One region of the Cupriavidus sp. Agwp_2 genome, then DNA from elsewhere that is predicted to be linked to it. Evidence: predicted binding sites of a transcription regulator. Region 1 holds the regulator's gene; the other holds the start of a gene.
The links. The regulator sigma-54, encoded in region 1, starts transcription at its own class of promoters, with help from an activator protein. The targets are predictions, from matches to a motif close to TGGCANGNAANCTGCTTT.

Region 1 (15,835 bases):
AGCCGCGCGCCGCGATTCCCGAGCGCAGCACGGTGATGCTGATGCTGCGGCGCGAGCGTGAAGTGCTGTTGCGGCTGCGCCCCGATAGCGGCATCTGGGGCGGCCTGTGGAGCCTGCCTGAAATGCCGGTCGACACCGTGCCTTTCGATGCGGAAGCCGCCGAAATGGCCGCGCTCGACTACGCCCGCGCCTACGGCAAGCCCGTGCGCGCCGCGATGGCGGGTGAGCTGACCCATGTCTTCACGCACTTCCGCCTGTTGATCCGCGCGATTCGCGTCGATGTGGGCGCAGGTGATTTGATGGTGCAGGACAGCGTCACGGAAGCCGGGCAACGCTGGCTCTCGCTCGACGATCTCGACGCGCTGGGAACGCCCGCGCCGGTGCGCAGGCTGCTGGAGGACCAGGCCCGCGGCGGCCTGTTCTGAAGGGGACCGCGGCGCGGGTCAGACGATGTGGTTCTGCCGCATGTAGCGGTGCACGATCTCGATGCGCATGCCCGCATCGGGCAGCGCCATCAGCATCTGCTTGGCCTTCAGCGGCACCGGCAGCAATTCGCACAACCGGTTGGCGACCCAGCTGGGATCGTCCCACAGGTAAGGCTCGTCGAACGGCATCCGGTCGGGTTGCTCGGCATGCAGCCGCGTCACGATGCGGCGCAGCGCATCCAGGCATTCGCCCAGCAGTTCGAGCTTGCAGTCGATGATATCGGCGGGCAGCACCTCCGCACGCGCCACCAGCAGGCCGTCGTCGCGGGTCTCGTGGCTGATGATGTGGAAGCGCTCGCGCCCGCGCGCGCGGATCAGCAGCACGCCGAGCTGCTCCATGTTGCAGTCGACGATCTCGGCCAGGCAGCCCACCATCTCCGGCACGGTTGCCTTGCCGGGCTGCGCCACTTCGTCGCCGCTCTCGATCAGGCAGGCGCCGAACGGGGTGCTGTCGCGCAGGCAGTTGCGCACCATGTCGACATAGCGCGCCTCGAATACGCGCAACGGCAGCCGGCCACCGGGAAAGAGCACGGTGTGCAGCGGGAACAGCGGGAGGTTGTCTAGCGTCTGCGGCTCGGGGTCGGACCCGGCGGACGAGGTGGGGCGGTAAAGGTCAGTGGAAGACATGCGGTGCCAGCGTGCATAAGGGGATGCAAGGGGATGCCAGAATGCAGCAACGGCGCGCCGCCGGACCGTACGCCGCGCCGCCGATGCCCGCAGGCCCGCACGCTTGGCGTCAGCCCGCCGGCGCGAGCTCTCGGTGTCTCACCAGCACATTACCATGCGCGCGGAAATAGTTGGCGAGCCTTTCCGCAATATAGACCGAGCGATGTTGGCCGCCGGTACACCCGATGGCGACGGTCAGGTAGCTGCGGTTGTCGGCAATGAAACTCGGCAGCCACTTTTCCACATAGGCGCGGATATCCTCGGCCATTGCCAGCACCATCGGCTGCGCCTGCAAAAAATCTATCACCGGCGTGTCACGCCCGGTCAGCGGGCGCAGCGCCAGGTCGTAGTAGGGATTGGGCAGCGAACGCACGTCGAACACCATGTCGGCATCGCTGGGCACGCCGTGCTTGAAGCCGAAGGACTCGAACAGCAGCGTCAGGCGCTCGCTGTCGTCGCGGATCAGTTCCTTGATCCAGCTGCGCAGCGTATTGGTGCGCACATTGCTCGTATCGATGCGGTGCGCGGCCTCGGCCAGCGGACTCAGCAGTTCGCGCTCCATCTCGATCGCTTCCATCAGCGCCGTGTCGCTGAGCGCCGGTTCACCACCAGGGCCCTCCTGGTCGGCGGTACGGATCGACAGCGGATGGCGCCGCCGCGTCTCGGAATAACGCTGCACCAGTGCATCGGTGCTCGCTGTCAGGAACACCACCTCGACCTGGTGCTCGCCGGCGAGCGCGCGCACGGTGTCGGGCAACTGGTCGAGCGACTCGCGGCTGCGGATGTCGGTGGCGACGCCCAGGTGCGTGTAGCCCTGGCTGGAAAGGTAGCGTGTCAGTTCCGGGATGAACTGCGCCGGCAGGTTGTCCACGCAGTAATAGCCTGCATCTTCGAGGACGTTCAGTGCGACGGACTTGCCGGAACCGGAAATGCCGGTGATGAGAATGATGCGCATAGCAACTGAAGCATAGCATCAGGTGATGGCCGCGTCATGACAGCAGGATGACGGCGGACCCGCAAACAACAATGGCGAACCTCGCGGTTCGCCATGCCGTGGTTCCTTCCGGGGTCGTACCTCAGGCCGCCTTCGACAGGCACTCCTTCATGTACGCCTTGTATTCGTCGCCCTTCTTACCCTTGCCTTCCTTGCTGCAGGCTGACATCTTTTCCTGCTGGGTCTTGGGCGTGGCGTCCGATTTGGCCGACAGGCACTCCTTCATGAACGCCTTGCGATCGTCCCCCTTCTTGTCGCCGGCCTGCGCATTGCAGGTCTTCATCTTTTCCTGCTGCGCGGTGGGCGCCTTGGCGGCGTCCTTGGCCGGGGCGGCCGGTGCCGACGCCGACTGGGCGAAGGCCACGGATGCCAGCAGCGGGGTGACCAGCGCGCACATCGCGATCAGTTTCTTCATGCTTGCTCTCCTTGGTGTGGAAAACATCGTGGCCGCACGGTGTCAGGGGCTGGCGGCGGCCTTGTAATGGGCTCGATGCCCATTACAGCACAAAACGGAAGACGTCCCTAGCGCGTTGACGGCGGTGGTCGCCGCCGTTGTAAGCAATTGAAAACGGAGCGCTGATGGCCCCGGCGCTCAGAGCAGGCGGCCCTGGCCGCGCGAGACCGCATCGGCCTGCATCGCGGCGCGCTGGCGGTCCATGAAATCGCGCAGCGTGTCGATGCCACGCAGGCGCAGGATGGTGTTGCGCACCGCGGCCTCGACCAGCACGGCGAGGTTTCGCCCGGCCGCCACCTGGATCTTGACCATGTGGATCGGCAGGCCCAGCACGTCGAGGTATTGCGAATCGAGCGGCAGGCGCTCGAACTCGCCGTCGTTGCGGCGCACCAGCTGCACCACCAGCTTGATCTTCATCTTCCGGCGCACCGCGGTCTCGCCGAAGATGGTCTTGATGTCGAGCAGGCCCAGGCCGCGCACTTCTAGCAGGTTCTGCAGCAGCGGCGGGCACCGGCCCTCGATGAAGTCCGGCCCCAGGCGTACGAAGTCAACCGCGTCGTCGGCCACCAGGCCGTGTCCGCGCGATATCAGTTCCAGGCCCAGTTCGCTCTTGCCCAGGCCCGATTCGCCCATGATCAGCACGCCCATGCCGAGGATGTCGAGAAACACCCCGTGCATGGTCACGCGCGGCGCGGAGATGCGCGACAGGTACAGGCGCAGGTGGTCAATCACCGCGGCCGACGACACCGGCGTGGTGAAGAGCGGCGTCGACGAGCGCGTGCAGCGCAGTTCCAGGTCCGGCGGCGGCTCCATGCCATCGGCCACCACCAGGAAAGGCGGCTCCAGCAGGATCAGCTCGCCCATCTGGCGCTTGCGGATATCGTCGTCCAGCCGCTGGTAGTAGGTGATTTCGGGCTTGCCGAGCACCTGGATGCGGTTGGGGTGGATCAGGTTCAGGTGGCCAACCAGGTCCGCGGCAGAGGTGGCTTCGCGGGCGAATTCCACGTCGAAGGCGCGGTCCGCACCTTCCAGGCCGGCCACCCACGAGAGTTTGAGGTCGGCTGCGTTGTCGTCGAAGATGGACTGGGAAGTGACGCCGGTGAGTTCCATGCGGGTATGACGTGTGGGGCGGTGTGCCAGGCGCTGCGCCTGTCCGGTCTGTGCCGGCCCGTTCGGGACAGATCAGGGGATCAGGGGTGCCATTCGGTCAGCAGCTGGTGCACAGCTTCGGAAGTTGGCAAGGTCGCCAGCCCTTCGCGCATGTCGCGGTCTGACAGCAGCTGCGCGATCTCGGACAGGATTTCCAGGTGTTGCTGCGTGGCCTGTTCCGGCACCAGCAGGAAAATCAGCAGCGACACCGGCTTGCCGTCAGGCGATTCAAACGGGATCGGCTCGGCCAAGCGCATGAAGGCGGCCAGCGGCTGCTTCAGGCCCTTGATGCGGCCGTGCGGAATCGCCACGCCGGCGCCGAGCCCGGTGGAGCCCAGCGACTCGCGCGCAAACAGGTTGTCCGTCACGATGGCGCGCGCCACGCCATGGTTGTTCTCGAAGAGGAGCCCGGCCTGCTCGAACACACGCTTCTTGCTGGTGACGCTGACGTCGAGGGTGATGTTGCCGGGTGGCAGCAATTTGGCCAAACGATTCATGGGCGATGCGCAGGATTTCAGTTAGCGGGCGGATCCGCCGTTCCGCCGGGCAGTGGATGGCTCAGAGGCAGCGGATCACCGGCAGCGCCGAGGCGTCCGGCCATTATAGAGCAGCGGCCTCCCTGTGATTGTGCACCGCAGCGCTGCGCCCGTGTGGGTCCGCACCGTAACCGGGCGCGGGGCAGAATGCGGCGCTGCATGTATGGCGCAGCATACACCTTGCTGCGGCCGTTGCGAACACTCCGCCTCAAACGGGTGACAGGCGTTTGCGCACGCGCCACAGCGCTGCAGGCGCAAAAAAGCCGCGCAAATGCGCGGCTTGCCTGTTTTGTCTTGATTCAGCAGCCCTCTGTGGGGCCACCGGGCACGGTCATTGCTGCATCTGCGCTGCGGCCATCTGGTACTTGACCGCTTCGCGGTCGTGGCCCTGCACGCGGTCCTTGTAGCGGAGTACCTGACGGTCTAGCTTGTCGACGAGTGCGTCGATCGCTGCATACAGGTCTTCATGATGCGCTTCAACGAAGATGTCCTTGCCCCTGAGATGTAGATTGATTTCCGCGTATTGCCGACGGTCCTTTTCCTTGTGGTTGTCGACAGAGAGCAGCACGCTAACGCCAATGACCTGATCGAAATGCCTGACGATTCGCTCCAGCTTCGTTTCCACGTACTCACGCAACGGCGGCGTGATGTCCAGGTGGTGTCCACTGATCTTGAAGTTCATAGCGCTTCTCCTTCTGAAAGAGCCTCACCAGGCAGGCGGTGGGCTCGGCTACAAAGACTTGCGGAGATTCACTGCGGGGATCTTCAGGGCTTCGCGATATTTGGCAACGGTGCGGCGTGCGACAACGAAGCCTTGCTCACCCAGCAGTTCGGCGATGCGACTGTCGGAAAGGGGATTCCTCGGGTCTTCGGCTCCTATCAGTTGCTTGATCAAGGCGCGGATGGCCGTTGATGAAGCCGCGCCACCGGTTTCGGTGGACACGTGGCTCCCGAAGAAGTACTTCAGTTCGAAAGTACCCATCGGCGTTGCCATGTATTTATTGGTCGTCACCCGGGAGATGGTTGACTCGTGTAATCCCAGTGTATCGGCAATCTCCCGCAAAACCAAGGGGCGCATGGCGATTTCGCCGTGCGTGAAAAAGTTCTTTTGACGCTCGACAATGGCCTGCGAGACACGCAGGATCGTGTCGAACCTTTGCTGGATATTCTTGATCAGCCAGCGTGCCTCCTGCAGCTTCTGCTGCAGGCCAGCGGTACCTGACTCTCCCTTCGCGCCGCGCAGGATCTGCGCGTACATGTCGTTGATGCGCAGCCTCGGCATCACATCCGGATTGAGTTGCGCGATCCAGCCGCCGCCGCTCTTGCGCACGAACACATCGGGCACGACGAAGTCGGCTTCGGGGCGGCTATACGCGTGGCCGGGGTAAGGTGCCAGCGAGCGGATCAATTCGTGCGCGGCCTTGAGTGCTGGCTCGTCTACCTGCAGCGCTTTCTTCAGTCGCGTGTAGTCGCGCACTGCCAGCAGTTCCAGGTGGTTATGCACGATGTTCAGCGCCAGCTCGCGCTGCGGGTGCTTCAGCCGGCGCAACTGCAGGCCGAGGCACTCGGCGGCATTGCGCGCGCCCACGCCAGGCGGGTCGAAGCTCTGCAGCAGCGTCAGCATGGCCTGCACTTCGTCGATCTCGAACTCGAGTTCTTCGGGCAGTTCTGCGCAGATTTCTTCGAGTGAGGCGCTGAGGTAGCCGTCGTCGTCGAGTGATTCGATCAGGAAGATGGCAAGGCCCTTGTCGCGCACCGAAATCTTCAGCGGCGTCAGCTGTTCCATCAGGTATTCGCGCAGCGTGGGCTCGGCCTCGCGCAGCTGCATCGGCGTCTTCTCGTCTTCGTCGCCTTGCGGGCGGCGCGCGAAGTCGTCCAGGCTCCAGTCGCCGCCATAGTCATCGCCGCTGTTGCTGTCGCCGTAGCTGTCGTCGTCGCCCGCGCCATCGGCGCGCGCCTCGCCGTTGCCTTGCGGTTCGGCTGGTGCCGGGGCCGGCGCGCTCTGCAAGTTGACCGAACCATCGGCAGCCACGCGCAGCGGGCTTTCGATCCAGTCGTTCTCGCGTTCGAGCAGCGGGTTTTCCGTGAGCGCCTGTTCGACTTCCTGCTGCAGTTCCAGCGTCGACAGCTGCAACAGCCTGATCGACTGCTGCAGTTGCGGCGTCAGTGCCAGGTGCTGGGAGAGGCGGAGCTGTAGCGACGGTTTCATGCGACCTATTTTATGCGCATCTTTCCGTTGTTGGAACGGAAATTGCTATCGATGTCGCGGCTTGATCGACGCCGGCAGTGGGCTGGCCCATATGCAGATCATGGGGCCGAAAGCAGGGAGAATCAATGGCCTGCCGCAGCGGGCAGGCCAGTACATCACATGCGGAAGTTCTCGCCCAGGTAGACGCGCCGCACCGATTCGTTGGCGATGATCTCCTCGGGCTGGCCCGCGGCCAGCACCGTGCCTTCGCTGATGATGTAGGCGTGGTCGCAGATGCCGAGGGTCTCGCGCACGTTGTGGTCGGTGATCAGCACGCCGATATTGCGCGCCTTCAGGAAGCTCACGATGCGCTGGATTTCGCCCACTGCGATCGGATCCACGCCGGCGAACGGTTCGTCCAGCAGGATGAAGCGCGGCGACGATGCCAGCGCGCGCGCGATTTCCACGCGGCGGCGTTCGCCGCCGGACAGCGACAGCGCCGGGTTGTTGCGCAGGTGCGCGATCTGCAGGTCGTCGAGCAGCGCGTCGAGCCTGCGTTCGATCTCGGCCTTGGCCAGCGGCTTGCCGTTCTCCACCTGCAGTTCCAGCACCGCGCGGATGTTCTCCTCGACGTTGAGCTTGCGGAAGACCGACGCTTCCTGCGGCAGGTAGGACAGGCCCATGCGCGCGCGCTCGTGGATCGGCAGGCCGCTGATATGGTCGCCGTCGAGCACGATATCGCCCTCGTCCAGGTTCACCAGCCCCACGATCATGTAGAACGAGGTGGTCTTGCCCGCGCCGTTGGGGCCGAGCAGGCCGACCACTTCGCCACTCTTCACGTCCAGCGAGACATCCTTGACCACGGTGCGCGAGCCGTAGCGCTTTTTCAGGTGGCGCACGACCAGCGTGCTGCCGCCTTCGAGGACGGCCGTGGCTTGGACGGAAGGCTTTTCGGCGATGGTGGCGGTATCGGTCATTGGCACAGTCTGGCGTTCAGCGTTTCAGGCGAGGAAGCGGTCCCGGCCCGGCGTCAGGGTTTGTTGGCGGGCGCGGGCGCCGGCTTCAGGTCCAGCGGCGAGCCGCTGCCCGAACCCTGCGCATTCGGGTCCTGCCGCGGCGACAGCACCGCGCGCACGCGGCCCGACGGATTGGCGGCCGAGGTATTGTCGCCGCCGCCGGCAGCCGTGTAGAACTCCTTGCGGCTGTCGTAGGTCAGCACCGCGCCGCGGATTTCGTCGAGCATCTTGGCGCCCTGCAGGCGAGCCATGCGCGCGTGGCCGATCAGCTTGGACAGTTCCTGCTTGCCGTCGTATTCGATGCGGTCGCCCCAGCCGTCGATGTATTCGTCGACGCCTTCGCGCTTCTGCCGGATGTAGGCCTGCTTGCCGGCCTTGGCGGTGGCCACCGCGAACTGGTAGCCCTCGGGATCGGTGCGCAGCTCGGCCGCATCTGACTTCAGGACCATCGTGCCCTTGGTCAGCACCACGTTGCCGGTCAGCGTATAGATCTGCTTGACGTCGTCGTAGCTGGCGTTGTCGGCCTCCAGCACCATCGGCTTGTCGCGGTCCGCGCGCTCTGCCAGCGCGGGCTGGGCCAGCAGCAGGCCGAGGGCCGTGGCCGTGGCGAGCAGGGCCTGGGCGGCGTGTCGACGGGACGAAGTCGTCAGGGAAGCGGTCATGTTGGCAGCAGTGGCTAGAGGGCGTGTTGGTGCGGGTGGTGCGGGTGGTGCGGGTGGTGCGGGTGGTGCTGGTCGTGCGGGCAGGCAGGGCGCGCAGCGGCATTGCCGGCGGCCGGCCGCGTGGCCGCGCGGACCGGGTCAGGGCCCCGGCGTACGGCCCGGGGACGGCCCGGTGACGATGGTGCCGCGTACATTGCCGAGCAATTGTACTTCGCGGGTGACGTTGTTGAAGATCAGCCCGTTCGCGGTCATCACCGAAGGGCCGCGCGTCAGCTTCACCGGCTTGTCGGTCTTGACGATGTCGTCGTTGACCAGCAGCTGGAAATAGCTCGACGCGGCGGTCAGCTGCGGATCCTTGGACGGATCGACACCCTGCTGGCGCAGGATATGACCGTTGCCATACAGGTCGATCACCGAGCCTTCGGCGTTCATGTGCCCGATGTCGGCCCGCGCCGTCACTGGTGGGCGGTCGGGTTCATAGGCGCGCAGCGCGGGACGCGTGACCTCGTAGGTCTGGTCGTCCTCGAAGTGGACCATGCGGTCGCCGGTGAAGCGGATCTTGGTGCTGCCATCCTGTGCCAGTTCCGTGGCCGAGAAACGGTCCATGAAATAGTCCGGCTCGTGCTTCTTGGTGGCCTGCGTATCCTGGCTTTCCTTGGGCGAGTTGATCTGCACCAGCCAGAAAGTGCTGCCAGCGACGATGGCCATCAGCAGCAGCGGCAGCAGCCGCATGACGATGCCGCTGAGGGAGGCGATGAGTGCCTGCATGGTGTGCTTGTCCGCGCCCCGTTCAGATGACCTTGGCGCGGGTCAGGTCGTGGATATGCAGCGCGCCGACCAGGCGCCCGTCGTCGTCGACCACCAGCAGCTGGTTGATGCGGTTGGCTTCCATGACCTGCACTGCCTCGACCGCAAGCTGGTTCTGGTTGACCACATGCGGGTTGTGGTGCATGACGTCGCCGATGGGAACGGTCTTCCAGTCGCGCGGGGTTTCCAGCAGGCGGCGCAGGTCGCCGTCGGTGAAGACGCCGATGGCATGGCCGTCGGGATCGACCACCGCGGTCATGGCCATGCCCTTGCGCGTGATTTCCATCAGCGCCTGGGCCAGCGGGGTGTTTTCCCGGACTTCGGGCACCGCATTGCCGCTGCGCATGACGTCGCGCACATGGGTCAGCAGCTTGCGCCCAAGCGCGCCGCCCGGGTGCGAGCGGGCAAAGTCTTCCTCGCCGAAGCCGCGCGCGTCCAGCACCGCCACCGCCAGCGCATCGCCCAGCGCCAGCGCGGCGGTGGTGCTTGCCGTCGGCGCCAGGTTCAGCGGGCAGGCTTCTTTTTCCACGCCCGCGTCGAGGTGCGCATCAGCCAGCTTGGCGAGGTTCGATTCAGGATTGCCGGTGACCGAGATCAGCCGCGCGCCGATGCGCTTGACGATCGGGATGATCGACAGCAGCTCGCCGGTCTCGCCGGAATTGGAAAACGCGACCAGCACGTCGTCGCGCGTGACCATGCCCAGGTCGCCGTGGCTGGCCTCGGCCGGATGCACGAAGAACGCCGGGGTGCCGGTGGAGGCCAGCGTGGCCGCCACCTTGCGCCCGATATGGCCGGACTTGCCGATGCCGGAGACCACCACGCGCCCATTGCATTGCAGAATCATCTGCACGGCGTGGGCAAAGTCGTCGGTCAGGCGGCCGGAAAGTGCGGAAACCGCATCGGCTTCGGTCTGGAGGGTATCGCGGGCAAGGCGGAGTGCTCGATCCGCATCGAAATTGGCTATCATGGCGTCGAAGTATACCAACGAATGCGACGTCGCCCGGGGCTGGCTCCATGTCCCCCTGGTGCCCGCCGCATCGCCGCGCTTGCCAAGTTTCCCCGGCAGGGTGCCCGTGCCGGGTCGGACGCGCGCCTGGCCGGTCACCCGACCATCTTGATGCACTCACCGCTGGAACTGACCCTGGTGCTGCTGGCCGCTGCCGTCTTCGGCGTGGTCGCTTTCCGCATGCTGCAGCTGCCGCCGATGCTTGGCTACCTCGCCGTGGGCATCCTGATCGGCCCGCATGCGCTGGGGCTGGCCAGCGACACCGCGCAGACCAAGTACCTGGCCGAGTTCGGCGTGGTGTTCCTGATGTTCTCGATCGGGCTGGAGTTCAGCCTGACCAAGCTACGCTCGATGAAGCGCCTGGTGTTCGGGCTGGGCGGCTCGCAGGTGGTGCTGTCGATGCTGGCGGTGGTGCCGGCCAGCTGGGCCTTCAACTGGCTGTTCCCGCTGTCGTGGCAGGCCTCGGTGGCGCTGGGCGGGGCGCTGGCGATGTCGTCCACGGCGATCGTCTCCAAGATGCTGTCCGAGCGCATGGAGCTGGAAAGCGAGCACGGGCGCAATATCATCAGCATCCTGCTGTTCCAGGACCTGGCGGTGGTGCCGCTGCTGATCGTGATCCCGGCGCTGTCGCGCGATCCCGGCGACCTGGTGGTGGCGCTGGGGATGGCCACGGTCAAGATCGTGGTGGCGCTGGGCGCGATCTTCTTCCTCGGCCAGCGCCTGATGAGCCGCTGGTTCCACATCGTCGCGGCGCGCCGCTCGCAGGAACTGTTCATGCTGAACCTGCTGCTGGTGACGCTGGGCATGGCGGCGCTGACCGAGCGGCTGGGCCTGTCGATGGCGCTGGGCGCGTTCATGGCCGGCATGCTGATCTCCGAGACGCCGTACCGCCACCAGGTGGAAGAAGACATCAAGCCGTTCCGCGACGTGCTGCTGGGGCTGTTCTTCGTCACCATCGGCATGCTGCTCAATATCCGAGTAGTGCTGGACCACCTGTGGCTGGTGCTGGCCCTGCTGGTGGTGCCGATCGTGTTCAAGCTGGTGCTGATCGCGGTGCTGGCGCGGCTGTTCGGTTCGCGCCAGGGCGTGGCGATCCGTACCGGCCTGGGGCTGGCGCAGGCCGGCGAATTCGGCTTCGTGCTGCTGAACCAGATCGACGGCCTGAACCTGGTCGACCCGGTGCTGATCCAGGTGATCCTGGCCTCGATGCTGCTGTCGATGCTGGCCGCGCCGTTCCTGATCCAGTACAGCGACGCCATCGTGCTGCGCTTTGCCGCCAACGAATGGCTGATGCAGTCGCTGAACATGACCCGCATCGCCGCGCAGAGCCTGCAGACGGAAAAGCACGCCATCATCTGCGGCTTCGGCCGCAGCGGGCAGAACCTGGCACACATGATGGAGCGCGAGGGCATCACCTATGTCGCGCTCGACCTGGACCCCGACCGCGTGCGCGAAGCCGCCGCCGCCGGCGACACCGTGGTCTACGGCGATGCCGGCCGGCGCGAGGCGCTGATCGCCGCTGGTCTCCACCGCGCCGCGGCGCTGATCATCACCTACGCCAACACGCCGTCGGCGCTCAAGGTGCTGCACCACGTGCAGGAGCTGGCGCCGGCGCTGCCGGTGATCGTGCGCACCGTCGACGATTCGGAACTGGATATCCTGCAGAAGGCGGGCGCCACCGAGGTGGTGCCCGAGATCATCGAGGGCAGCCTGATGCTGGCCTCGCACGCGCTGGTGCTGCTGGGCGTGCCGATGCGGCATGTGCTGCGCGGCGTGCAGGAGGCGCGCGACGCGCGCTACAGCCTGCTGCGCGGCTACTTCCACGGCCGCGACGACGATGAAGACATGGTCGAGCGCGATTCGGTGCGGCTGCATTCCGTGTCGCTGGGGCCGCAGTCCACCGCGGTCGGGCGGCGCCTGGGCATGCTCGGGCTGGAGCGGATCGGCGTGGAAGTTACCGCGGTGCGCCGGCGCGGCATCCGCGCCTTCGATCCGGAGCCCGAGACCGTGCTGGAACCGGGCGATATCGTCGTGCTGCGCGGCCAGCCGGAAGCGCTGGAAGCCGCCGAGACACGGATCCTGAACGGCTAGCCGCCGTGCGGGGCGCCTGTCAGTGGGAGAGCGCTTGCCGTGGGCGTGCTTCCGCCCATGACTCCGGCAGGTCGTTCAGCACCGCGCGCGCGTCCAGCGAGCGGATCGGCACCGACTGGTCCGCCGGAATCCGGCCCTCGCCCTGCAGCTTCAGGTAGCGCAGGCAGCACACCCGCAGGAACGAAGAGAAGTTGCCCGCTACCGCTTCGCTGCCGCGGTGGGCGGTCAGCTCGTCATGCAGGCGCGTGATCAGCTGGTTGACGGTCATGCCGTCGCGACTGGCCAGTTCTTCCAGCACCTCCCAGAACAGGCTTTCCAGGCGGATGCTGGTGGCCACCCCGTGCAGCCGCAGCGACCGTGCCTGGGTCTGGTACGAGGCCGGGTTGGCGCGGATAAAGATTTCACACATCGAAGCTCTCCGTGCTGCGCCGCGAGCGGCGTGCGGGTGCATGCCACGCCGCTCTGAAATGGCGCGGCGCCGCGTGGCGGAAGGCTCTAATGTACGATCCGCGTGCCCAGCACCGCAAGGAACTGTGCCAGCCATGCCGGGTGCGCGGGCCAGGCCGGCGCGGTGACCAGCTTGCCATCGGTATGCGCCTGGTCGACCGGGATATCGACATAGGTGCCGCCGGCCAGCTTTACTTCCGGTGCGCACGCCGGGTAGGCCGAACAGCCCTTGCCCTCCAGCACGCCGGCGGCGGCCAGCAGCTGAGCGCCGTGGCAGACCGCGGCGATCGGCTTGTCGGCCTGGGCGAAGTGGCGCACGATCTCCAGCACGCGGGCATTCAGGCGCAGATATTCGGGCGCGCGGCCGCCGGGGATCACCAGCGCGTCGTACGCGGCCGGGTCGACCTCGGCAAAGGTGGCGTTCAGCGTGAAGTTGTGGCCGCGCTTCTCGGTGTAGGTCTGGTCGCCCTCGAAGTCGTGGATCGCCGTGGCGCAGGCGGCGCCTGCCTTCTTGTCGGGGCAGACGGCGTGGACGGTATGGCCGACCATCTGCAGTGCCTGGAACGGCACCATGGTCTCGTAGTCTTCGGCGTAGTCGCCGACCAGCATCAGTATCTTTTTCGCCATCGCGGTCTCCTGTATGGTTACGGGTGGCCGGCCGACAGCCGGCAGGGCCATTGTGCTGGCCGGACCGGCGGCGCGGGTGGTATCCCGTTACCGCAGCCGGCGCGGGCATCTTTCACCGGCGCGCCAGCGTGATCCTGCGCTCCTGCTCCTGATTTCTTCCAGACCCTATGGCAGATTCCATCATCCAGTCCCCCGACCTCGGCGACGTCACCGGCTACCTGCGCGACCGCATCCGGACCGTGCCGGACTGGCCCATGCCGGGCGTGATGTTCCGCGACATCACGCCGCTCTTGCAGAACCCCAAGACGCTGCGCGTGCTGATCGACGTCTTCGTGCACCGCTACATGGACGCGGAGCTCGACCTGGTTGCCGGCATCGACGCGCGCGGCTTTATCCTGGGCGCGATCGTCGCGTACGAGCTGAACCTGGGCTTCGTGCCGATCCGCAAGAAGGGCAAGCTGCCATTCCAGACGGTGGCCGAGGAATACGAGCTGGAGTACGGCAGCGCGACCGTCGAGATCCATGCCGATGCCTGCAAGCCCGGCGACCGCGTGCTGCTGGTCGACGACCTGATTGCAACCGGCGGCACCATGATGGCGGGGCGCAAGCTGCTGGAGCGGCTCGGCGCCACGGTGGTGGAAGGCGCCGCCATCGTCGACCTGCCCGAGCTGGGCGGCTCGAAGCTTTTGCAGAACGGTGGGTTGCCACTGTTCACGGTATGCCGCTTCGAAGGGCATTGAGCCGCGGCCACCGGACCGCACACCCGCCGCCAGATTTCCGCTGAGGACTTCCCATGCCAGACCTGCTGCTGTTCCTGCTGACCTCGGTCGCCGTCACCGTCGCGCCCGGCCCCGACAACCTCCAGGTGCTGGCGCGCGGCATGGCGCAGGGACGCAGCGCGGGGCTGGTGGCGGCGCTGGGCTTCTCGGTCGGCTGCCTGTTCCATACCGTGATCGCGGCGGTCGGGCTGGCGGCGGTGCTGCGCTCGTCGCCGCTGGCGTTCCAGCTGATCAAGTACGCCGGCGCGGCCTACCTGATCTGGATCGGCATCCAGGCGCTGCGCGCCAAGGGCGGGCTGACGCAGGGCGGCGATGTAGACGCCGTGCCGCTGGGCCGGGTCTTCCGCCAGAGCGTGCTCGGCAACATCATGAACCCCAAGGTCACGCTGTTCTTCCTGGTGTTCCTGCCGCAGTTCGTGCGCGCCGATGCCGCGCATCCGGGGCTGCAGTTCCTGCTGCTGGGCGTGGTCTTCATGCTGCAGACCGCGGTGGTGTTCTCTCTGTTCGGGCTGTGCGCGGGCTGGCTGGGTGCCTGGCTGCGGCGCCGCCCGGCCACCGGCCGCTGGCTCGACCGGGCCGCGGGCGCGATCTTCGTCGGGCTGGGCATCAAGGTCGCGCTGCCCTGAGCGGATTGACCCGACTTGCCCCCGACGCCGCGCTGCGGCACCTGTTGCCTGTTGCCCGCATCCCCGCCTTGTGCCGTTGCCGCTGCCCCGTGACGGGCGCATAATGCCTCATTGACAACTACACGATGACCGGGCAGGGCCGCCTCCGGCAGTAATTCGGCACCGGTCACACTGAGGCGCACAATGGGCGTACTTCTTCATCTGCTCTCGGGCGTTGCCCTGCTTGTATGGGGCACCAACATCGTCAAGGTTGGCATCCTGCGCGTCTACGGCGCCAACCTGCGCCACGTGCTGTCGACCAGCGTCTCCAACCGCTTCACCGCCTTTCTCGCCGGGCTCGGCGTCACCGGGCTGGTCCAGAGCAGCAACGCCACCGCGGTCATCGTCAGCTCCTTCGTCGGCCAGGGCCTGATCGCCGTGGCGCCGGCGCTGGCCATCATGCTGGGCGCCAACGTCGGCACCGCGCTGATGGTGCAGGTGTTCTCGCTGGACCTGTCGTGGCTGTCGCCGCTGCTGATCTTCGTTGGCGTGATCGGCCACCTGACGTGGAAGGGCAGCAAGCCGGGCCATGTCGGGCGCGTGCTGATCGGCCTGGGGCTGATCACGCTGGCGCTGGAGCTGATCTCCATTGCCACGCGGCCGGTGGTGCAGGCAGCCGGCGTCAAGGTGCTGTTCGCCTCGCTGACCGGCGACTCGGGGCTGGACATGCTGGTGGGCGCGTTCCTGACCATCCTGTGCTATTCCAGCCTGGCCGTGGTGCTGTTCTGTGGTGCGCTCGCCTCGGCCGGCGTGGTATCGATCCACGTGGCGCTGGCACTGGTGCTGGGTGCCAACCTGGGCTCGGGCATCTCGGCGCTGCTGACCACCTCGGGCAACAACCAGCCGGGCAAGCGCGTGACGCTGGGCAACCTGCTGTCGCGCCTGCTGGGATGCCTGGTGGCGCTGCCGCTGCTGAACCAGGCCGAAGAACTGCTGGCGCTGATCGACCATGACCCGCAGCGGCTGATCGTCAATTTCCACCTGCTGTTCAACGTCGCGCTGGCGGTGCTGCTGCTCGGCGCCACGGCGCCGCTGGCGCGCCTGTGCGAAAAGGTGCTGCCCGGGCGCAATACCGGCGACAGCCAGGTCACGCCGCGCCATCTCGACCCGGCCGCACTGACCACGCCCACGCTGGCGCTGGCCAACGCCGCGCGCGAGGTGCTGCGCATCGGCGACCGCGTCGAGCAGATGCTCGACAACATGCTGCGCGTGATGCGGACCAACGACGCCAAGCTGGCCACAGCCACCTGCCGCATCGACAAC
Region 2 (15,835 bases), on a different replicon from region 1:
ACCTCGGGCACCACCGGCAAACCCAAGGGCGCGCTGGGCACGCATCGCAACTCCGCGACCGTCGCGGCCGCTGGCAGCTTCAGCCCGCTGCGCAACCTGCTGCGCCGCGGCGAGCCGATTCCGGCTCCCGATCCCACGGCGCCGCAGAAAGGCATGCTGCTGGCGGTGCCGTTCTTCCATGTCACCGGCTGCATGGCGGTGCTCAACGGCGCGCTCGCCACCGGCGGCAAGATCGTGCTGATGCACCGCTGGGACGCGCTGCGCGGCATGGAGTTGATCGAGCGCGAGCGCTGCACCGCCGCCGGCGGCGTGCCCACCATCGCCTGGCAGATCCTGGAGCATCCGGAGCGCGCGCGCTTCGACCTGTCTTCGCTGGAGAACGTCAACTACGGCGGCGCGCCGGCGTCGCCGGAACTGGTGCGGCGCATCGGCGACGTGTTCCCGATGGCCGCGCCTGGCATCGGCTGGGGCATGACCGAAACCTCGTCGACCTTCACCAGCCACAGCGCCGAAGAATACGTGCTGCGCCCCGACAGCAGCGGCCCGGCGCTGCCGATCGGCGAGATGAAGGTGGTCGACGGACGCGGCCACGCACTGCCGCCGGGCGAGACCGGCGAACTGCTGGTACGCGGCGCCAACGTCGTGCGCGGCTACTGGAACAAGCCCGAAGCCACCGCGCAGACCTTTGTCGACGGCTGGCTGCGCACCGGCGACATCGCGCGGATGGACGAGGAAGGCTATGTCTATATCGTCGACCGCATGAAGGACATGCTGATCCGCGGCGGCGAGAACATCTACTGCATCGAGGTGGAAAGCACACTGTACGAACACCCGGCGGTGATGGACGCAGCGGTGGTAGGCATCGCGCACAAGACGCTGGGCGAAGAACCGGCCGCCGTGGTCAGCCTGAAGCCAGGCATGCAGGCAACCGAGGCGGGATTGCAGGACTTCGTGCGCGAGCGGCTGGCGGCGTTCAAAGTGCCGGTGCGCATCCTGCTGTACCAGGAGATGCTGCCGCGCAATGCCAATGGCAAGATACTCAAGTCGAACCTGCGCAAGCTGTTCGACCCGGCAGCCTGACCGGCCGGCGGCAAACCATCACGACAAGGAATAAAAAAAATTGACGGACCAAGCAAAGCGGGATCGAAACCTGTCCAATCCCTTGCGCCTTGGCGCCACCGTGGCGGCAGCCGCGCTGCTGGCCGGCTGCGCGGCCGGCGGCACTAACCTGTCCGCGGTGCCGGAATTCCGCCCGGGTGTGCCCGCCGGCTACCTGGCCGCCGATGCGCGCCCGGACAGCCTGAAGCTGCTGCCCGGCCCGCCGGCACAGGGCTCGCCCGCGCAGGCGCTGGATGACGATGCGGCGCGCCAGGCGGGCACGCTGCGCGGCTCGCCGCGCTGGCAGGTTGCCAGCACCGACGCCGTGCTGAACTTTCCGCAGGCAGCCAGCACCTTTTCATGCGCGTTGGGGGTGCCGGTCAGTGCCAGGGACACGCCTTACCTGAATATCCTGCTGCGCCGCAGCCTGGTCGATGCCGGCCTGTCCACCTATGGCGCCAAGGACCGCTACAAGCGCACGCGGCCATTCGTCGCCAACAAGACCGGGATGTGCACGCCAGACGAAGCCGCCAAGCTGGAGAAGGACGGATCCTACCCGTCGGGACACAGCGCCATCGGCTGGGCCTGGGCGCTGATCCTGGCCGAGGTGGAACCGGCCCGCGCGGACGCCATCCTGGCGCGCGGGCGCGCCTTCGGCCAGAGCCGGGTGGTGTGCAACGTGCACTGGCAGAGCGATGTCAACGAAGGCCGCATGATGGCCGCCGCAACGGTGGCGCGCCTGCATGCCGACCCGACCTTCCGCGCCGACCTCGAACAGGCCCGCCGCGAAGTGGCCGCCGCACGTGCCGCCGGCGCCCGCCCCGCGGGCGATTGCCAGGCAGAAGCCGCGGCACTGGCGCCCTGAGCGCGCCGGCGCTTACTTGACGGGGATCGTCGTGCCGGCCGGGACCGGCACGGCGGTCACGCTGTTCTGCGGGCTGCCGCTGACGATACGGTCCGAATACGTCAGGTAGACCAGCGTATTGCGCTTGCGGTCGACCGCGCGCACCACGTGCAGGGTCTTGAACAGCACCGACATGCGCTCGGAAAAAACGTGGTCCTGCTGCTTCAGCGGCCCCTTGAAGGCAATGGTTCCCACCTGCCGGCACGCGATCGAGGCTTCCGGCGGGTCTTCCGCCATGCCCAGCTGGCCCTTGATGCCGCCGGTGCGGGCACGCGACACGTAGCAGGTAATGCCGTCCACCTGCGGGTCGTCATAGGCTTCGATGACGACCTTGTCGGAGCCGGTCATGCGGAAATTGGTGCTGACGCTGCCGATCTCCTCGGCATGCGCGCCGCCCGTGGCCGCCGCGCAGGCGGCCAGGGCCAGGATCGTGCAGGATCGTTTCATCATGGCGGGTGGCAACGTGTCAGGTCACCGACGACTTGATGTCGCCGTGGCGCTTTTCCATTTCCTGGCGCAGCGCCCGGCGCTGCTGGGCGGCGGCAAAACGCTGGCGCTCGACTTCATCGCGCGGCTCCAGCGGCGGCACTTCGGCCGGGCTGCCGTTGTCGTCGACCGCCACCATGGTGAAGTAGCAGCTGTTGGTGTGGCGCACCAGCTTGCTGCGGATATTCTCGGTCACGACCTTGATGCCGATCTCCATCGAACTGCGGCCGGTAAAGTTGACCGACGCCAGGAAGGTCACCAGCTCGCCCACGTGGATCGGCTGGCGGAATACCACCTGGTCCACCGACAGTGTCACCACGTAGCGGCCGGCATAGCGGCTGGCGCAGGCATAGGCGACCATGTCCAGGTACTTCAGGATGGTGCCGCCGTGGACGTTGCCGGAGAAGTTGGCCATGTCCGGCGTCATCAGCACGGTCATGGAAAGCTGGTGGGACTGGTCGTTCATGATGCGTGAGGTCTGGATTGCGGGGGCGGTCGCCCGGGCCGGCTGGCGGCTCCGGGCGCCGGCAGTTTAACCCGGATCGGGCCCGCCGTTGCCAGTCGTCGCGGCACGGCACGCAAACGGCACACAAACAAAAAAGCGGCCTGCCTGGCCGCCTTCTCACGCTGTGGACGCAAACTGCTTACTTCTTCTTGTTCACCGCGTCCTTGAAACCCTGTCCGGCGGAAAACTTGACCGTCTTTGCGGCCGGGATCTTGATGGTTTCGCCGGTGCGCGGATTGCGGCCGGTGCGGGCGGCGCGCTTGCCGGCACTGAAGCTTCCAAAACCCACCAGCGTGACCGAATCACCCTTTGCCACTGCCTTCTTGATACTGTCCAACGCTGCATTGAGCGCGCGCTCAGCGGCCGCATTGCTCAGTTCTGCTTCCGTGGCGATGGCCGATACCAGTTCACCTTTATTCATGGCTGATTTCCCTTGTTGGTCGTCGTCACCGATGTGCCGGCCTGGCGCCAAAACATCGATCGGCGCAGTCTAATCTGCCCCTTGTGCGTTGAGCAATCCCCAGTGGCACCAATGCAACGAAAAAACCCGCAAATCCTTGCTTGAGGCCGGTTAGCGGGCAATTTCCCACTCTTTTTGCGCTTGCCACCGGCCGGATTCGCCGGGCTGCGGCGTTGTGTCGCAAGGAGCCAGTTTCACCGGCCGGCCTGGGCCCCGATGGGACAAATGCCCGAAATTGGGGCGTCGCACCACAACGGATCAGCCGCGGACGCCTGCGACGCGCCATTCTGGCGCATTGGCGGCACGGCTGCCACCTCTCTCGCCCAAGGTCGTCCGCGCCCGATTCCCCGCACGCGGCATTCCGGTGCGGTTTCTGCCCACTCCGGTGCAGCCGGCACCAGGATGCAGCCAGCACTGGAATGCTTTTTGCATACCCATGCGCCCATTTTGAGCATGAGGTCACTATGGACAACTGGAAGACCGGCACCGACGCCATGTTTATCCTGCTTGGCGCCATCATGGTGCTGGCCATGCACGCCGGCTTTGCTTTCCTCGAACTGGGCACGGTGCGCAAGAAAAACCAGGTCAATGCATTGGTAAAGATCCTGGTGGATTTCGCAGTTTCCACAATTGCCTATTTCTTTATCGGCTACACCATTGCCTACGGCGTGCAATTCATGTCCGGGGCGGAAACGCTGGCGCAAAAAAGCGGTTACGACCTGGTCAAGTTCTTTTTCCTGGCCACTTTTGCCGCCGCCATTCCGGCGATTATCTCGGGCGGTATTGCCGAACGTTCGCGCTTCAATCCGCAACTGGTGGCGACGTTCATACTGGTCGGTTTTGTCTATCCCTTCTTCGAAGGCATTGCGTGGAACCAGCGCTACGGCGTCCAGGACTGGATCACGCAAATTGCCGGCGCGCCATTCCATGACTTTGCCGGGTCGGTAGTCGTGCACGCGCTGGGCGGCTGGATCGCGCTGCCGGCGGTGCTGCTGCTCGGCGCGCGGCGCGGGCGCTACCAGAAGGACGGGCGCATCAGCGCGCATCCGCCTTCCAATATCCCGTTCCTGGCGCTGGGCGCATGGATCCTGGCGGTGGGCTGGTTCGGTTTCAACGTGATGAGCGCGCAGACCGTCGACAAAATCAGCGGCCTGGTCGCGATCAATTCGCTGATGGCGATGGCCGGCGGCACGCTGGCGGCCTGGGCCGCCGGGCGCAATGATCCGGGCTTTGCGTACAACGGCCCGCTGGCCGGGCTGGTGGCGGTATGCGCCGGCTCGGACCTGATGCATCCGCTGGGCGCGCTGATCACCGGCGGGATCGCGGGCGCCCTCTTCGTCTATATGTTTACGCTGGCGCAGAACGAATGGCATATCGACGATGTGCTCGGCGTCTGGCCGCTGCACGGGCTCTGCGGCGCCTGGGGTGGCATTGCCGCGGGCATTTTCGGAACTAAGGCGCTGGGCGGGCTGGGCGGCGTGTCGCTCGGCGCGCAGCTGATCGGCACGGTGCTGGGCATCGTGGTGGCACTGGTGGGCGGCACCCTGGTCTACGGCGCGCTCAAGAAGCTGGTCGGCATCCGGCTCGATGCCGAAGGCGAATTCAACGGCGCGGACCTGACGCTGCACCGCATTTCCGCCACGCCGGAGCGCGAAACCAACTGGTAAGGCGGAAGCGCCGCCCCCCGGCGCCTGGACAAGCTGGCCTGCCGGCCAGCTTGTCTTGACAATTATTTGCTTGCGCTTCCAGGCACGGCATTCCAATAATTGCCGTGCCCACGTATTGCGCCGCGTCAGCGCGCAGGGCTTGCACCCAGTTGCCGGCGGGGTCGGTTGGGATGTCGCCGCCGGCCGCCGGGCGGCACTTACCCAAACCGAGAGGACACGCCGATGGATGCCACTACTTTCGACAACCTCAAGACCCTGGTTGTCGCCTATGCCACGCAGTTCGGGGTCAAGATCCTGGCAGCGCTAGCATTCTGGGTCATCGGCCGATGGCTGATCCATTTTGTCGTACGGATGGTGCAGAACGCGCTCGGCAAGCAGAAGGTCGACCCGACGCTGCTGCGTTATGTGGGTTCGATCGTCACGGTCACGCTGAACGTGGTGCTGGTGATCGGCATCCTCGGCTACTTCGGCATCCAGACCACCACCTTCGCCGCACTGATTGCAGCCGCCGGCGTGGCCATTGGCATGGCATGGTCGGGGCTGATGTCGAATTTCGCGGCCGGCGCCTTCCTGGTGGTGCTGCGGCCGTTCAAGGTGGGCGACTTCGTCACCATCGGCGGGGTCACCGGCACGGTGCGCGAGATCGGGCTGTTCGCCACCTCGCTCGATACGCCGGACAACGTGCAGACCGTGATCGGCAACAACAAGATATTCAGCGACACGATCCAGAACTTCACCGCCAACCCGTACCGGCGCGTGGAACTGAAGGCCCAGCTGGCGGGCAGCACCGACGCGGCCGATGCGGTGGCGCTGCTCAAGTCGCGCATCGCGCAGATCCCGAACGTGCTGGCCGAACCCGCGGTCGACGTCGAGATCCTGGAGTTCACGCTGGTCGGGCCGGTGCTGGCGGTACGCCCGTATTGCCACAACGACCACTACTGGCAGGTCTACTTCGACTCCAACCGCATCATCCGCGAGTGCTTTGGCCAGGCCGGCTATGCCGCGCCAATGCCGGCCCACATGGTGGTCGTACAGCAGGCCGCCGCCCTGCAGCAGGCCGCTGCCTGAGCCCACGGCGCCTGCATGCCTCAGGCAGCCGCCCGGCCAGCGCCGGAGCGGCCGTAGTAACGCATCAGCACCGCGCCCGCGCCGCATAGCGCCATCACCACGGCCAGCGGCAGCGCGGTGCCGTCGCGCCACACGCTGACGGCGGCGCCGCCCAGCGTGCCCAGCGAAAACTGCAGCGTACCCATCAGCGCCGACGCCGTGCCGGCGCGATGCCCCTGGTGCGCCAGCGCCAGCGCGGAAGCATTGGGCGTGACGCAACCCAGCGCACCGATAAAGACGAAGAACGACGCCAGCAGCACCGGCAGCGTCGCCAGCCCGGCCAATGCGGCCATGGCCAGCACTACGCCGGCCGCACAGGGCGCCAGCAGCGCCCGTCCCAGCACGTGGTCGAGCGTGCGGCCGCGCACCAGCCTGCCGTTAAGCTGCGACATCGCGATCAGGCCCAGCGCGTTGGCGCCAAACACAAAGCCATAGTGCGACGGCGCAATGCCGTGCAACTCGATCAGCACGAACGGCGAGCCCGAGATATACGCGAACATCCCCGCCGAACCAAAGCCGGCCGACAGCGAGTAGCCGACGAATTCACGGTCGCGCAGCAGTTCGCCATAGCTCCTGGCTACGGTGCCCAGCCGCAGCGGCGCCGCCTGGCGGCGGTCCAGCGATTCCTCCATGCGCCAGTGCACCAGCAGCAGGATGGCCAGGCCGGCCGCCGCCAGCACCCAGAAGATCGTGCGCCAGCCAGCCGCCGTCAGGATTGCGCCGCCGATGATCGGCGCCAGGATCGGCGCCAGCCCCATCACCAGCATCAGCGACGAGAACGCGCGCGCCGATTCATGCGCCTCAAGCCGGTCGCGGATCACGGCGCGCGCCATCACCATGCCGGCGCAACCGCCCAGCGCCTGCAGGAAGCGCCACAGCATCAACGATTCGGCGCTGCGCGCCAGTGCACATCCGACCGCGGCAGCCACATAGAGTCCCAGCCCCACATACAGCGGCGGCTTGCGCCCGAAGCGGTCGCTGAACGGCCCGTAGAAGGCCTGCCCCAGCGCAAGGCCGACCAGGAAGGTGCCGAGGGTCAGCTGCACCTGGCCGATATCGACGCCAAGGTCGCCCGCAAGCGCCGGAAAGCTCGGCAGGTACATGTCGATCGACAGCGGCGCGATCGCCATCAGCGAGCCGCAGATCAGGAGCCAGGCAGGAAAGCGCGCGGTCGACACGGCGCTTGGGGAACGGGACATGTAACAGATCCGAAAAACAGGGTTGCGCGGCGCTGGCCGCCGGGGGCAATGCCGGGAGCGCCTTCGCAAGCCGTTGGGAAGGCGCAATTGTTGCACAGCATAACGAAAGCGAAGCCGCGGTGGGTTGCACTGGTTTGAAACACTCGTTCAGGAATATTGCCCTGTTACGGTCGAGTTCGATGAAGCTGGCAGGATTGGCAAACTTGCCAGATAGTGGAATCAAGCGAGCCGTTGCCCCAAATGCTTGACATGCGTTGTGCTGACGCTGGCCAGGATGACAAGTGTGGCGCGCCTTTCACGCGTGGCAAGGTGAAGGGTACAATGCCAGCCTGACGGCGTAAGTCTCGCGTGACATGCGCCGCCGGCCTCGCAGAGTCGGACTACAGTACCGCTCACGGCAACGTTAGCCTGCATGAGAACACGACATACGCTGCATTCCGCTTCGCCTGGCCTGGCCACCCTTGCATGGGTGGCAGCGCTGCTGTGGCCGCTGCAGCTGCATGCGGCACCGACACCGATGCCGGCGCGCAATGCCACCGCGGCTTCGGCGCCGGCGCCCGTGATCGACGAAGCCGAAGCCCTGTCGCGCATGCTCAAGGGGGCGGCCACGGGCCAGAATACCGGCGCCGCCGGCGTGCCCGAATTGTTGCGCAACACCACCCGTCCCGACAGCGTGCTGGCGCGCGCCTGCCGCCAGCTCAACGATGCCCTGCCGATCGAGATCGACGGCGAGACGCGGCTGCGACGCTGCCAGTCAGTGCCGGGCAAGCACGTGCTGTTCCAGCTGGAACTGACCAACTACCGCGGGCCGATGCTGGACCTCGCCAGCTTCGAGGTGAATTATGCCGCGCCGTTGCAGCGCAATATCTGCGCCAACCGCGACGTGGAAATCCTGACCAAGCTCGGCGTCAGCCTGATGTTCCGCTACATGACGCGCAAGGACCGCGGCGAGCGCCGTATCGGCGATGTCTACATCAACGCGCCGATCTGCACGTCGGCGCTGCGCTGAAGCAAGCAACAACCATCCGGGAAACAAAAATCGGTTGCAACTGGCACTTCGGCGGTGCCGGTTGATGTTGGCAGATGTTGGCAGATGCCGGCACCCTGTCCGCAAAGAAAATCGGCCCGCATGCAGCGGGCCGATTTTGTTCAGCAGGCGATCGGCATCACGCCGCGCGCGGCCGCAATGGCAGCACATTGGCCGCCCTGCGCACCAGCATGCGCGTATCCTTCCAGCCGGCATCTGCCAGCGGCGAACCCCACACCAGCTCATGCAGCCGGGCCAGCGCGAACGGGTTGCCCAGCAGCAGGTGTTTCTGCGCCGGTGTCAGCGCGCGCGGGCCGTGGGTCAGCGCGTGTTCGACCAGCGTCTGGTGGCGCTGCCTTGCCGATTCCGGCTGTACCAGCCGCGCCGACGCGGTCGCGCACATGAGCGCATTGGTGACCGGGTCCACCACCGCATCGACAAAGTCAGGCGTGTCGGCGGCGTTCTCGACATGCTGCTGCGTTTCGACGATCTCGCGCGGCACCAGCGTTTCTTCCGGGATCATGAACAGGCCCGCATTGCGGGAGGCGCGGCCCAGCGACACCCGCGACAACATCACCGACAACGGGATCGACAATGCCAGCGATCCGACGATCGGCAACAGCCACAGCACGTACGACGGGTTCAGCCAGTAGACCAGCCCGCCCCACGCCAGTCCCAGCGCGGTATGCCAGCCGTGGCGGCGGAACGCCTCGCCCCAGGTGGTCTCGGCGTCTTCGCGCGGCGGCGATTTCCACGAGATACCCCAGCCGCTATAGGCGGCGATCACGAACTTGGTATGGAACAGCATCCGCGTCGGCGCCAGCAGCGCCGACAGCAGCACCTCGACCAGCATGCTGGCAAAGAGCTGCACCGCGCCGCCGTAGCGCCGCGCCTGCTTCATCAGCAACACCACGCTGGCGAGCTTGGGCAGGAACAGCAGCGTGGCGGTCGCCGAGAACAGCGCCAGCGCCTTCTCCGGATGCCACTCGGGCCAGGTCGGGAACAGCTGGTACTGCTGCGTGAAGTACTCCGGCGGCACCAGTGCATGCTTGGCCAGCATCGCGGTGGACAGCAGCAGGAACAACAGCCACAGCGGCGCCGACAGGTAGGCCATGATGCCGGTCAGGAACACCGCGCGGTGCACCACGTGGAAGCCCTGCTTGAGCCACAGCCGGAAATTCATCAGGTTGCCCTGGCACCAGCGGCGGTCGCGCTTGACTTCGTCGAGCAGGTTGGGCGGCAGTTCTTCGTACGAGCCTTCGAGGTCGTAGGCAATCCACACGCCCCAGCCGGCACGGCGCATCAGCGCGGCTTCGACGAAGTCGTGCGACAGGATTTCGCCGGACAGCGGGCCGCGGCCCGGCAGCGGCGCCAGCGCGCAATGCTCGATGAACGGCTTGACCCGGATGATGGCGTTGTGGCCCCAGTAGTGCGATTCGCCCAACTGCCAGTAGTGCAGGCCCGCGGTGAACAGCGGCCCGTACACGCGCGTGGCGAACTGCTGCACGCGCGCATAGAGCGTCTCGCGGCCCACTGCCAGCGGCGCGGTCTGGATGATGCCGGCACCGGGGTTGGCCTCCATCAGCCGCACCAGCGTGGCCAGGCAGTCGCCGCTCATCACGCTGTCGGCATCGAGCACCACCATGTAGCGGTACTTGCTGCCCCAGCGGCGGCAGAAGTCGGCGACGTTGCCGGTCTTGCGCTTCACGCGGTGGCGGCGCCAGCGATAGAAGATGCGGCCGAAGCCGCCGACCGCGCGGCACAGTTCCATCCACGCATCGTGCTCGGCGGTGCGCAGGTCCGGGTTGCCACTGTCCGATAGCACGATGAAGTCGAAATTGGACAGGTGGCTGGTGCGTGCCATCGATTCATAGGTCGCGCGCAGCCCCGCGAACACCCGCGTCACGTCCTCATTGCAGATCGGCATGATGATCGCGGTGCGCGCCTCGGGTGCGAGCGGCCCGTCGGGCGCTGCGGAACGCGAGACCAGATGGCGGTCGCCGCCCTTGGCCAGCACCAGGAAACCCATCATCGCGGTCCAGAAGCCCGCCGACACCCACGAGAACAGGATGGCGAACAGGCCCAGGATAGCGATCTCGAGCGGATCGGCGCCGTGGTACGGCAGCACGCTGGTCATGAAGTAGGTGGCCAGCACGGTCTGGATCACGACCAGCGCCAGCAGGAACCAGCGGCGATGCGAACCGGCCGGGTGCCACTTGCCTTCGGCATCGGGGCCGTCGTGCAGCGTGTCCCAGGTTTCGGGCACGGGGGGGCGGCCCAGCATGCGGCGCCAGGTATTGCGCAGCCAGCCGGTGACGATATGCGGCGGCCACTGGCGCGGCACCATCGAGCTGCGCTCGGGCTCCGGGCCGGTATCGACCTTGACGGTGCCATCTTCGCGCCGCTGCAGCAGCGGCTCGCCGCCAACCTGCGGGTTGCCGTAAGCGATGGTGAAACGGCGGCCGACCGAAGCGTAGGCGCCGCCGCCCTGCGCGGCGGGCGCGTCCTTGGCGGCAAGGCGCGACTGCAGGCGCGAGATCGCTTCCTGCGCGTCGCGGCCGTCGCTGCCGACCGGCACGACCGGACTCACCGGCGCCAGCGATGCCACCGGCACTACGGCCGCACCGGGCACATCGGCCAGCAGTTCGTTGCGGATTTCAGGCGATACGGGCAGGCGGTCGACATAGCGCTCGCATGCCGCTGCCTGGGCCGGTCGCTGCTTTAGCCTGGGGGTAAGATGTAGCTCCACGTCTCGGATAGGGTTGTATTGCCGTTGCGAAGATAGCCGCGCAACTCTACCGGCTTGGTTTCATCCTTGCGGCGCATCAACATGGTCATGCGCCAGCCGCCGGTCGCTTCATTGCGCTGTACCGACGTCTTGAGCAGTTCACCGTTGGCATCGGCCGAAACCACCGGGTCGATGCGAACGTCCGCGGGCAGCTTGCGGAAGCCCGGGCCTTCAAAGTCCACCACCAGCGAAAAGCTCGTGTCCTCCTTGCTGGCTGACTGGCCCTGGCCCAGTCGGGTCTGGCTCACCCACGACAGCGGCGGCAGTTGTTCGCCGTCCTTCTGCCACAGCAACCGGTACTCATAATCGAAGGGCTGCCTGGGCTTGGGCGGGTTGTCCGGCACCCAGTACGCGACAATGTTGTCGTTGGTCTCGTCCGGCGTCGGGATCTGCACCAGCTCGACCCGGCCCGAGCCCCAGTTGCCGCGCGGCTGCACCCACCCGCTGGGGCGGCGTTCATACCATGCACCCAGTTCCTGGTAGCTGTTGAAGCTGCGGTCGCGCTGCATCAGTCCAAAGCCCTGCGGATTGGTGGCGGAGAAGGACGTCACCAGCAGGCGCTTGGGATTGACCAGCGGGCGCCAGACCCATTCGCCAGTACCCAGGTGGATCGACAGGCCGTCCGAGTCATGCACCTCGGGACGGAAATCCTGCGCCGGCGCCGGCTGGTTTTCTCCGAACAGATACATGCTGGTCAGCGGTGCCAGGCCCAGCTTGGTCACGTTCTCGCGCAGGAACAGGCGCGACTTGACCTCCATCGCGGTCTCCGCGCCCGGCTTGATGGTGAAACGGTAGGCGCCGCTCATGCGGCGCGAATCCATCAGCGCGTAGATGGTGATTTCCTTGGCGTTGGGGCCCGGCCGTTCGATCCAGTATTCAACGAAGCGCGGGAATTCCTCGCCCGAATTGAGCGCGGTGTCCACCGCCAGGCCACGCGCCGACAAGCCGTACCACTGGTCCTTGCCGAGCGCACGGAAATAACTGGCGCCGAGGAACGACGCCAGTTCGTCCTTGCGCTTGCCCTGGTTCAGCGGATACAGGATACGGAAGCCGGCGAAGCCCAGCCCCTTGAGCTTGGCGGCGTCGACCTTGTGCGGACCATAGTTGAACGCGGCGGGATCGAAGCGGAACTCACGCACGCTGTTGCCCACCACTTCATGGATGCGCACCGGCTGGTCGAACACCATGCCCTCATGGAAGAACGACAGCTCGAACGGCGAGCGCGTGCCGCGCCAGGCGAAACGCTCGGGCTTGTATTCGATTTCGCGGTAGCGCTCGTACGTGAGTTCGCGCAGTTCGCGCGGCAGGTTCTGCGGCGGGGCTTTGTACGGCGATGAGGCAAGTTGCTTGGCGCGCGCCGCGACGGTATCGAAGTCGAACGCCTGCGCCGTCATGGCGCATAGGGCCAGGACGCCGCCGCCCAGCCATGCCGCGATCCGTACGCCCACGCTGCGGCGACGGGCCTGACCCGAGGCAGGCACGGTGAAAATTACGGACAAGCGTGGCGTGGCGATCTGTGACATGTATGCCAGGGTGAACGGTTAAATCGGGGTGACCGGCATCGACGGTCGGGACGAAGGACCTTGCAGGCGGCGCAGCAAGGCAGGGCACAGCAAGAGACGGGCCCGGCCAAACATGGCGTGGCCCAGACATGGGTCTCGGCGCCCGCGGGGCACTGTGTCCGGTTTGTTGCGATGCGAAATAAACCATAACAATTCGAGACGCGAAAGTCACGTTTCGATCACGCAAGGTTTGAAACAAAATGTTGGTGAGGTTGCCCGAAAGCCGCTCCGGGCAAGGGTTTCCGGGCGTTAGGGTCACACCGCCTCGAGTGCGGGCGAGCGTTAAGCTCGTCGGACCTCGCGGCAAGCGTGATTGACCGGGGTGCCCGCCGACACCCCGCGCTCCACACTTTTAATACAGTGTTACTTTTTGGCCCCTTCGCTGTAGGGGTCGAACTTCCCGCTCTTGGCGCCTTCGGAGTACGTATCGAACTTGCCGCTCTTCATGCCGCCCTGGCTGTAGGAATCAAACGACTTCTGCGCCCCGCCCTGGATCGGTTCCATCTGGTCCGGCCGAGCACCGGGGTTGAGCGAGGTCACGTTGTCGCTCTTTGCGCCATCCGAATAGGGACTGAACTTGTCCTGCCTGGCCCCGTCCGTGTACGTGCTGAACTTGTCCTGCCTGGCGCCGTCGGTGTAGGGGTTGAACTTGTCGGCCTTGCCGGTCTGGGCGTGCAGCGCGCCGAAGGCGCAGGCACCGGCCAGACCGATGATGAGATAGCGCAGCTTCATGAGGTCTCCTCTCGGGGGAAAGGCGCTTGCTCATTGCGGCGGGCACCGCTGACAGCTGCTGCGGAACAAGGGATGGCAAGCGTTGGGGCAGCAATCAACGCTAGGTCAGCGCCATGCCGGTGTCAACCGCGCCGGCGCCGCCGCAATGCGGCAAAGTGGTCGTCGCCAGCGCGGCATTGCGCTTACAATGCCACCCAAACGACCCATCCGGCTTGCCCGCGCAATGCCCTCCCCGCGGCTCGCGGCATGCCAACACGAAGCCAAAGGAATCGTCATGCTACCTCGGCAACCAGACCGCACTGCCCGCCCGGCCACCCGTCCCTCCATCCGCGCCGCCATCGCCAGCGTGCTCGGCTCCACGGTGCTGCTCGCCATGGCCACGCCGGCCCACGCGTACTTCGACAACTACCTGAGCGGATCCATCATCGGCACGCTCAACGAGAAGGAAGGCGCCTCGCTGTCGCAATCGGTGCGCAAGGCGCTGAACGATACTGCCGACGGCCAGTCGGTGACGTGGACCTATCCAGCCAACGGCCGGCGCCCGCAGGTCGATGGCACCATCACCCCCGTTGAAAGCAAGACCGACAAGGGCCAGCAGTGCCGGCGGCTGGAGTCGGAACTCAAGCGCGGCAGCTCGCAGGAGCACTGGAAAGGCTGGTTCTGCAAGCAGCCCAGCGGGCAATGGAAGGCGCGCCACGTCGACGGCTGAGCGGCGCGAACGGCGACTGAGCCAGCAACGCCGCGCGCCGGAATAAAAAGAAGGAGGCCGTAGCCTCCTGTCTCGATCCACCGCGACGACCCTGCCTTTCCCCCCCGGAAGGCACTGCATGGCGTGCCACAGGTTTGTCGTGCGCGCGGCGGGCGCATATCCCCGCCTGGCGTGTCACGCTCTCGCAGCGCGGCGGCATGGCGCTACGGACACCGCCTGCTTCCCCGCTTGCCGGGGAGCCGGGCGTCCCACGCCATCGGCAGCGCGCTCAGGCGCCTTTGTTCGTCATCGGGTCCTTGGTTCCGGGTGCGTGGCTCTTCTTTTTCTTGGCGCTGGTCTTCTTGGCCTTCGCCTTGTTCTTGCTGTCGGCCTTGGCCGGGGCGGCCTTGTCGGCAGCCGGTGCCGCCGGCGTGGCGGGGGTTGCCGGCGTTGCCTGCGCCATCGCGCCTGCACCGAACATTGCCAGCGACAGCATGACGATCCACTTCTTCATTTTCGGTCTCCTCTTGAGCCCTGCGTGTGGTAATGCCTGCAATGACCGGCACGCCATCGCGCCGGTTCATTTGCATCAACGAGGACGCTTTGCACGCGGTTGACCGGGACAAACCCTGACAAGGGCGCCGGTGACCGGGCGCAGGCCACTCAGCTCAGCGGCACAACCTGCGCAGCAGTTCACCCGCGATCGTGCCGGGGCCGGCAGGCTGGAAGGTGCCGGACTGCGGCGCGCGGATCGTATAGAGCGGGTTGCCGCGCGCATAGCGCTTGCTGTACAGCGTCTGCTCGACCACCGCGAACATCGAGGTGGCGCAGTCAAGCACCATGCGCCTGAGCGAAGAACGGATCGGCTCGCCGCTGGCGGTGCGGATGACGCCGGACGGTGAATTGCGCATCAGCACGACGCCGACCTGGCTACCCTGGCGCCGGGTCGCGGACTGGTCGACATACGAGATCACGCCGTTGGCGCCCATCAGCGGCAACCAGCGCTGCGGGTCGGGTGCGCCGGCGTCGGGCGCGGCGACCTGGCGGCAGCCTTCCTTGGGCGTGGCGCGGAAGACGGTGCCAGCGCCGGGCATCTGGCACTCATAGAGGCCGGCCGCTGCGGCCGGACGCTGGGCGGGCATGGCACTGCCTTCAGCGTGGGCGGTCGGCACGGCCAGACCGAACATGCAACCGGCGAGCGCGGCAGCATGCCCAAACATGCGGAACATCATTGAATTGCCCTCGTATAGACGGGAAAAAGCGAGCCGCATTGTCGCACACGACAGGTACCATCTGGTCGCTTTGCATGCGTTGCGCACAGGCGCCTGGATTGCGCAGCTCCGCACCCCACGCCAGCAATGTGCCTGCCGGTGTACTACAAATAGGGTATGGAGGCCGGCCTTGCATGGCGGCGCCCGTGACGGATGCCGCCCGATGCGAAGTCCGACAGCAACGCAGCAACCCAAGCTTGCTTTCCATGCGCCAACAAGACCAAGAAGCCGGACAAGATCGCCGAGCCAGTCTTGCCGACCTCCACCCCATGTCACCGGCACGCGCGAGGTCTCCATGGCATCGACAGCGGCGCATAGCGCTGCAGGCGGTGCGCCAGGCC

Region 2: a site for sigma-54 is predicted at 3,869-3,886, ahead of LPA45_RS20760 (ammonium transporter). Genes of this name have one in related genera too.

Annotation. Positions count from the first base shown of each region.
Region 1 is NZ_CP088083.1:356,836-372,670, forward strand. Features, by position in the region: gene mutY (A/G-specific adenine glycosylase) at 1-425, shown strand, start outside; gene LPA45_RS01700 (LON peptidase substrate-binding domain-containing protein) at 444-1,112, opposite strand; gene rapZ (RNase adapter RapZ) at 1,222-2,106, opposite strand; gene LPA45_RS01710 (PsiF family protein) at 2,228-2,560, opposite strand; gene hprK (HPr(Ser) kinase/phosphatase) at 2,738-3,709, opposite strand; gene ptsN (PTS IIA-like nitrogen regulatory protein PtsN) at 3,790-4,245, opposite strand; gene hpf (ribosome hibernation-promoting factor, HPF/YfiA family) at 4,616-4,966, opposite strand; gene LPA45_RS01730 (RNA polymerase factor sigma-54) at 5,015-6,493, opposite strand; gene lptB (LPS export ABC transporter ATP-binding protein) at 6,649-7,449, opposite strand; gene lptA (lipopolysaccharide transport periplasmic protein LptA) at 7,503-8,150, opposite strand; gene lptC (LPS export ABC transporter periplasmic protein LptC) at 8,289-8,918, opposite strand; gene LPA45_RS01750 (SIS domain-containing protein) at 8,941-9,924, opposite strand; gene LPA45_RS01755 (monovalent cation:proton antiporter family protein) at 10,075-12,054, shown strand; gene LPA45_RS01760 (ribbon-helix-helix domain-containing protein) at 12,074-12,463, opposite strand; gene LPA45_RS01765 (DJ-1/PfpI family protein) at 12,550-13,128, opposite strand; gene LPA45_RS01770 (adenine phosphoribosyltransferase) at 13,296-13,868, shown strand; gene LPA45_RS01775 (LysE family translocator) at 13,922-14,533, shown strand; gene LPA45_RS01780 (Na/Pi cotransporter family protein) at 14,717-15,835, shown strand, end outside.
Region 2 is NZ_CP088084.1:651,968-667,802, forward strand. Features, by position in the region: gene LPA45_RS20735 (class I adenylate-forming enzyme family protein) at 1-1,080, shown strand, start outside; gene LPA45_RS20740 (phosphatase PAP2 family protein) at 1,121-1,963, shown strand; gene LPA45_RS20745 (CreA family protein) at 1,976-2,452, opposite strand; gene LPA45_RS20750 (acyl-CoA thioesterase) at 2,469-2,954, opposite strand; gene LPA45_RS20755 (HU family DNA-binding protein) at 3,133-3,414, opposite strand; gene LPA45_RS20760 (ammonium transporter) at 3,918-5,120, shown strand; gene LPA45_RS20765 (mechanosensitive ion channel family protein) at 5,343-6,188, shown strand; gene LPA45_RS20770 (Bcr/CflA family multidrug efflux MFS transporter) at 6,209-7,426, opposite strand; gene LPA45_RS20775 (hypothetical protein) at 7,944-8,435, shown strand; gene mdoH (glucans biosynthesis glucosyltransferase MdoH) at 8,593-11,202, opposite strand; gene LPA45_RS20785 (glucan biosynthesis protein G) at 11,175-12,764, opposite strand; gene LPA45_RS20790 (hypothetical protein) at 13,167-13,535, opposite strand; gene LPA45_RS20795 (RT0821/Lpp0805 family surface protein) at 13,810-14,244, shown strand; gene LPA45_RS20800 (hypothetical protein) at 14,513-14,737, opposite strand; gene LPA45_RS20805 (surface-adhesin E family protein) at 14,892-15,455, opposite strand; gene LPA45_RS20810 (acyloxyacyl hydrolase) at 15,764-15,835, shown strand, end outside.